2 regions of the Exiguobacterium sp. RM11 genome follow, and region 1 is predicted to be linked to the other one. Evidence: riboswitches for the same ligand, from Rfam matches in the RefSeq annotation. Region 1 holds a riboswitch; the other holds the start of a gene.
What was found. A riboswitch is a leader RNA that binds a small molecule or an ion and turns the genes downstream of it on or off. The one in region 1 is predicted to bind S-adenosylmethionine.
Positions count from the first base shown of each region.

Region 2: linked by a shared signal. The riboswitch ahead of metK (methionine adenosyltransferase) and the one ahead of AC5LIL_RS07160 (MetQ/NlpA family ABC transporter substrate-binding protein) in region 1 are both predicted to bind S-adenosylmethionine.

Region 1 covers NZ_CM187558.1:1,364,828-1,368,552, reverse strand. The annotation lists gene AC5LIL_RS07165 (methionine ABC transporter ATP-binding protein) at 1-944, opposite strand, end outside; gene AC5LIL_RS07160 (MetQ/NlpA family ABC transporter substrate-binding protein) at 956-1,777, opposite strand; SAM riboswitch class I at 1,851-1,954, opposite strand; gene AC5LIL_RS07155 (iron-containing alcohol dehydrogenase) at 1,996-3,012, opposite strand; gene AC5LIL_RS07150 (aminotransferase class I/II-fold pyridoxal phosphate-dependent enzyme) at 3,009-3,725, opposite strand, start outside.
Region 2 covers NZ_CM187558.1:937,440-941,164, forward strand. The annotation lists gene AC5LIL_RS04925 (alpha/beta hydrolase family protein) at 1-211, shown strand, start outside; gene pckA (phosphoenolpyruvate carboxykinase (ATP)) at 228-1,799, opposite strand; SAM riboswitch class I at 2,122-2,241, shown strand; gene metK (methionine adenosyltransferase) at 2,374-3,582, shown strand; gene AC5LIL_RS04940 (hypothetical protein) at 3,625-3,725, opposite strand, start outside.

The DNA.
Region 1 (3,725 bases):
TGATCGTGATCCCCGTCAAGGTGAACGAGCAGATTTCCGACAAGACCCGCTTTCAATTTCTTGATCCCGCCTCCGATGATGTTCGGTAAGATCCCGAATCGTTTCGTCAACTGCGCGAGCACAGCTTGCTCCGTTTGACTACCGATGAATGATAAATGAACGAGCGTGCCTCGCGTCTGTAATTCCGACACCACTTCTTCCGGAACATCGAGATTCGTCTTCAAGAACCGCTGCGTCGTTTCGTGTCTCGGGTTTGAGAAGACATCCAACACGTTGCCTTGTTCAATAATTTTCCCATGATCGATGACGGCGACTCGGTCACAGATTCGTTCAATCACTTCCATCTCATGCGTGATCAAGAAGATGGTCAATCCGAGTTCTCGGTTGATCTCGAGCAACAACTCTAAGATCGACTCGGTCGTCTCAGGGTCGAGCGCACTCGTCGACTCGTCGCTGAGGAGGATGTCCGGTTCATGGGCGAGCGCTCGCGCAATGGCGACACGCTGTTTTTGACCGCCTGATAATTGTTCCGGATAATGGTTCCGATGTTCAGATAAACCGACGATGTTGAGATAGCGGTCGACCCGTTCACGGATGACTTGCTTCCCGAGCCCTTCGAGGCGGAGCGGGATGGCGACATTCTCTTCGACGGTCGCGGTCTTTAATAGGTTGTAATGTTGAAAGATCATGCCGATTCGCTGACGTAAATTCGACAGACCTTTTTTCTTTAGCAGCGTGATGTCTTGTCCCTCAATCTCAACGACACCTGTCGTCGGGCGTTCTAATAGATTGATCATCCGGATAAGGGTACTCTTTCCGGCACCGCTTCGGCCGATGATGCCGAAGATCTCCCCTTTTTCGATTGTAAGGGAGACGTCGTCGAGCGCGGTGATCGTATCTCCATTGACGTGAAATTGCTTGGTGATTTGTTTCAGTTCAATCATCGAATCCCTCCTCAGAACGCTGGTACGACAGATCCACTGAATTCCTCTTCGATGAAGGCACGTACTTCATCCGAATGGTAGTAAGACTTCAACGTCTCAACGACCTCATCTTCTTTGTTGGCCGAACGGACAACCACATAGTTCGGATACGGGTTGTCGACCGTGTCCTCATGGAACAGGGCATCCTCGTTGATAGAGAGACCTGCACCCATCGCGAAGTTCGTATTGATGGCTGCAAGGGCCACTTCCGGAAGTTGTGTCGGGAGCTGTGACGCTTCGAGTTCGATGAATTCGAGATTGAGCGGGTTTTCCGCGATATCTCGTTTCGTCGCTTTATCCGTCAGACCTTCTTTTAGTGTGATCAGACCTGCTGTTTCATATAGTCGCAAGGCACGAAGTTCGTTTGCCGGATCGTTCGGGACGGCAACTTTATCTCCTTCTTTTAAATCCTTGATATCTGTCAACTTCTCAGAATAAAGACCCATCGGGAATGCGACCGTTTTGAATACGTCGTCAATTTTATACCCTTTGTCTGACTTTTGAAGTTCGAGGAACGATAACGTCTGGTAACTGTTTACATCAAGGCTTCCCTCGTCGAGTGCCGTGTTCGGTGTGTTGTAATCATTGAATACTTTGATATCGATCTCAAGACCGTCCTCTTTCGCGAGTTCTTGTACTTTCTCCGCAATTTGCTCGTGTGGGCCACCAGTCACGCCGATCGTCAGTTCTTCCGTGCTGAGCGTCTCGCTCGCCTCGGATTGTCCACACGCAGAAAGTGCGATTGCTGCAAGGAATGACGTGCCTGCCAAAAGTGTTTTTTGTTTGATGTTCATGAATAGTTCCTCCTCCAAATGAAAAGCCCGCTACTCACGAAGAGCGGCGGGCACGACAAGTGAAAGTCGGACACGCTCATCTCCCAGACGTCTCGTCTGTTGGAATTAGCACCATGATCATACTGATCTGGTTGCCGGGTTTCATCGGGCCAGTCCCTCCACCACTCTTGATAAGCAAACGGTTTTATTATTTTGTTATTATATTACTGATAAAAGCATTATTTGTAAACTACTTCTTGAAGATTGATGAGAATTTCTTTTAACTGCTCTGAATCTTGAAGATTCCGAATCCCTTGAATCGTGATTTCTTCGACGATCGAAGTGACCAATTCATCGACTTGATCAGGATGAATCCCAAGTTGGGTAAGTGAAGTTGGCGCATCGATGGATTGAAGCCAGTCCTCGAGCAGGAGGGTGTCATCGGATCGAATCAACCGTTCTTGAACAATCAATCCGAAGCCAACCTTGTCTCCGTGTAGCCAATGGTGGGTCGATCCAAAACGACTAAGTGCATTATGAACGGCGTGAGCGACAGCAACACGAGTGCCGGCATCCCCAAACCCACCAACCGCACCACCGATTGCGAGAACATGGTCGACGATATACCGAATGTCCTTACCGTAGCGACGGAAGTCCTGTTCGCGGATTGACAGGTCCATCAATTTACCGCACTGCGCAGCAAGTGATAACCCTGACTGAATCCCTGCATCCTTTGAAGTCGTCCCGCTAATATAACGAGCCTCGAACCACTTTGCGACCGTGTCGATGACGCCAGCCTTGAAATAGTCATAAGGCGAATCACGTAACAGTCGTTCATCTGCGATGACGCGTTCGATGACGACCGGAAACGTGTCATAGCGAATGTAAGACCCTTCCTCACTGTAGATGACGCTGAGTGGTGTGAAGGCTGCACAGTTTGATACGAGTGTCGGGACGACAATGAGCGGGACCGACTGGGTGAATGCAATCCGCTTCGCCGTATCGATCAATTTACCTCCGCCGACGGCAATCCATACGTCGGGTCGATAGGCATTCAAACGATTTATTTCTTCGTCTGTACATTCCCCGTTGAACTGTACACTCGGAAGATTTGCTAGACGAGGGAACACGCGAACCGCTTCACCGTATCCGTTCGATCCTTTCAAAACGAGTGCCTTCCGGTTTCCAATCAACGTATGAAGGTTCTCGAGCGCATCATGCGAATGGTCATATTCGAGCACGGCCTGACGAATCACAAATGTACCTCCTCATAGGCTGCAAACAGTCTCTCAATCCGTTCTACCGCTTCATCAATCTTCTGTTCAGACGATACGAGACCGAAACGGATGTGGTGCTCTCCCTCTGTTCCGAAGAAGTAGCCTGGTGTGACGGCGACTCCCGCCTCGTGGAGTAACTTTGTCGAGAACGATTTTGCATCCCCCTCAGGTACTTTCGCCCATACAAAGAACGAACCCTTCGGTGCCTCAATCTCCCACCCCGCCCGGCGTAACCCATTAATCAATCGGTTTCGTCTTGTTTCGTAAAGTGAGGCTAGGTCATCACGTAAGTCGCGCGGGGATTCTAACGCCACAATCGCTGCCTCTTGAATGGCTGAGAAGACAGACACGTGGACGTGATCTTGATACGTGTTGATGGCTTCAATAATATCGGCATTTCCGACCGCGAACGCGACACGCCACCCCGACATATTGAACGCCTTCGACATCGTGTATACTTCAATTCCAATTTCTTTCGCACCATCTGCCTGAAGAAAGCTCGGGGGAACATAACCGTCGAACCCAATGCTTCCATAAGCGAAATCGTGGACGACCATCACATCATGCTTCTTTGCAAACGCGACGGTCTCTTCAAAGAATGCCGGCGTCGCGACAGCCCCAGTCGGATTGCTCGGGTAGTTCAAATACATGAGCTTTGCGTGTGCCGGGTCGAGTGTTGAATAGTCCGGAAG
Region 2 (3,725 bases), 430 kb from region 1:
GGAATGGGTCGCCCCGACACTCCTCATTCACGGCACGGACGATGAACAAGTTCGCTTACGTCATGCAACGGCCGTCGCCGAGAAATTAGGAAAGCAGGCAGAGTTTTGGGTTCTCCCGTTCGGTCACCAGCTCCCGTTTTGGGATAAATGGGAGACAACTGAACAGGCGATGGATTGGATGTTGCGACAAGAAAAAGCACTGACTCGATGAGTCAGTGCTTTTTGTGTTAGATGACGAGTGGTCCGGCTGCGATGACGGACTCACTTGCTTTCGTGAAGCGAGTGAAGTTTTCTTTAAATTTCATGGCGAGTGCTTTTGCTTCGACATCGTAACGAGCTGGGTCGCTCCACGTATCTCGCGGATTGAGCACGTCGCTCGGTACACCATCGATGGCTACAGGAATCTCGACATTGAAAATGTCATGTTTCATCGTCTCCACATCACGGAGCTGGCCGTTGACGGCGGCATTGACCATCGCACGCGTATAGGCGAGTTTCATACGTGAACCTTCGCCGTATGCTCCACCTGTCCAGCCCGTATTGACGAGGTAGACATCTACATCGTGCTCTTCAATCAATTTACCGAGCATATCCGCATAACGCTCTGGAGCGAGCGGAAGGAACGGTGAACCGAAGCAAGTCGAGAACGTTGCTTGTGGTTCTGTGACACCACGCTCTGTACCAGCAAGCTTAGACGTATAACCAGACAAGAAGTGATACATCGCCTGTTCTTTCGTCAGTTTGCTGATCGGTGGCAAGACACCATACGCATCGGCCGTCAAGAAGACGATCGTATTTGGATGACCGGCACGTGATGGGAGCATCGCGTTGTCGATGAATTCGATCGGATATGCCGCACGCGTATTTTCAGTCAAGGAGATGTTCTTGTAGTCCGGCGTACGATCTTCATTCAATACGACGTTTTCAATCAATGAACCGAAACGGATTGCATCATAGATTTGTGGTTCGTTCTCACGCGAAAGGTTAATCGTCTTCGCGTAGCAACCGCCTTCAATGTTGAAGACCCCATCCGGTGACCATCCATGCTCATCGTCTCCGATTAAGTGGCGCTGTGGATCAGCTGAAAGTGTCGTCTTCCCAGTTCCCGACAATCCGAAGAAGAGTGCCGTTTCATTTGCATCGTTGACGTTTGCCGAACAGTGCATCGATAAGACGTTTTGTTCAGGTAACAAGAAATTCATGACGGAGAAGATTGATTTTTTAATTTCGCCACCGTACTCTGTTCCCCCGATCAGAATGGTGCGCTTAGCGAATGAAACGAGAATGAACGTCTCTGAGTTCGTGCCATCCACTGCAGGGTCGGCTTTATAACTCGGTGCATAAATTACAGTGAACGGGTCGAACGCACCTTTCGTTGGCCATTCGCGTAAAAACAGTTGTTTTGCGAATAGACTATGCCATGCATATTCCGTAATGGCACGGACCGGTAACGTATAGTGCTCATCGGCACCAGCAGACGCTTCGAGGTAATAAAGTTTGTCTTTCTTTTCTAAATGGTTCAGTACTTTGTCGAGAAGTGCTGAAAACTTCTCTTCCGCGATCGGTTGGTTCACTTTTCCCCAATCGACAAGGTTGTTGCTGACTTCATCTTGGACGACGAATTTGTCTTTCGGTGACCGTCCGGTAAAAGCACCGGTGCTGACAGATAAAGCCCCGTCTTTTGTCAGTACACCTTCCCCATTTTGGATGGCTTCTTCCACCAGTTCTGGAACCGTCAAGTTCCGTTTCATGTCGGCACCATTAATTAATTCTTCGATTTTCAGGAGCGTTGTCGCCATCCTGAATCCCACCTTTCCCCTAAATAGATGTGGATGAAATCCGCATACTTCCGCGATTACGATTAATCAGTATGACATTTTTAATTATATGTGACACACTAATTAAACACAAGCGTTTCTTCTCTCTGAGTAAGCGCTTTCTTACAAAGACAGTTTATCACATTCTCTTATCACAAGGTGTTAAAAAACAGAAACGAATTAAAAAAATGTTTGACGATTCACAAACAGAAATGTTTTGCAAGTCAGTGAAAACTTTAACGAATTCGTTCGATTCCCTTGACATAATCGAGCGTCATTTATATGATGGTTTTCGTAACGGATACTCTTATTCTGAGCGGTGGAGGGAACAAGGCCCTACGAAGCCCAGCAACCGTCCGACATGAAGTCTTGTGCGGAAAAGGTGCTATCCTGAAGCGAAGCCATTAGCTTCGAACGATAAGAGGGTAAGGAAGAACGATTCAACCTTTCCCCATGTATGTCATCGGGGGAGGTTTTTTTCATTACCGTCCCAAAGCAACGCGTAAGGGGAACGAGTACCGTCCACATATCACCCTTATTATAGGAGGTTTTTTGAATGTCAAAATTGAACCGTCGACTTTTTACTTCAGAGTCGGTTACTGAAGGACATCCAGATAAAATTTGTGATCAGATCTCTGACTCGATTTTGGATGCCATTTTAGCGGAAGACCCGAATGCCCGTGTTGCGGCAGAAACGTCTGTCACAACGGGTCTTGTACTCGTAGCTGGTGAAATCACAACGTCAACTTACGTGGATATCCCGAAAGTTGTCCGTGAAACAATCCGTGAAATCGGATACACACGTGCGAAATATGGTTTCGATGCAGAAACATGTGCAGTCTTGACGTCGATTGACGAGCAATCAGTAGACATCGCGCAAGGTGTTGACCAAGCTCTCGAAGCACGTGAAGGTCAGATGACTGAAGAGGAACTCGATGCAATCGGTGCTGGGGACCAAGGTCTCATGTTCGGATACGCGACAAACGAGACACCTGAACTCATGCCGCTCCCGATCTCATTGGCGCACAAATTATCACGTCGTCTTGCTGAAGTTCGTAAGAACGGTACGCTTGAATACCTCCGTCCGGATGGTAAGACGCAAGTAACGGTTGAGTACGATGAGGACAACAACCCTGTTCGCATCGATACAATCGTCATCTCGACACAACACGCAGAAGAGATCACGCTCGAGCAAATTCAAGAAGACTTGAAAAAGTATGTCATCGAAGCAGTCATCCCGGCTGAACTCATCGATGCTGAAACAAAATACTTCATCAACCCGACTGGTCGCTTCGTAATCGGTGGACCACAAGGAGATGCAGGTCTTACAGGACGTAAAATCATCGTCGATACGTACGGTGGATACGCACGTCACGGCGGTGGCGCATTCTCTGGTAAAGATCCTACAAAAGTTGACCGTTCAGCAGCATACGCAGCTCGTTATGTAGCGAAAAACATCGTTGCAGCAGGACTTGCGGATAAAGCAGAAGTTCAACTCGCTTACGCGATTGGGGTAGCACATCCAGTATCAATCGCTGTCGATACGTTCGGCACTGGTAAATTGAGCGAAACAGAGCTCGTTGAACTCGTTCGTGAGAACTTCGACCTCCGTCCAGCAGGCATCATCAAGATGCTTGACCTTCGCCGTCCAATCTACAAACAAACAGCAGCTTACGGTCACTTCGGTCGTACAGATATCGAACTCCCATGGGAGCAAACAGATAAAGCAGCAGTTCTTGAAGAAGGCGCGAAGCGTTTCGCGTAATCAACAAAAACGACCTTTCCGCGGAAAGGTCGTTTTTTAGGTTCAAGTCGTTGGAGGTGTCTGTTTATGATCATTCGATGACGAATCAGTTGAAGTGTTTTCTTGTCCAAGCGCGGTATCCTTCGCTTCGACGACTTTTTCAC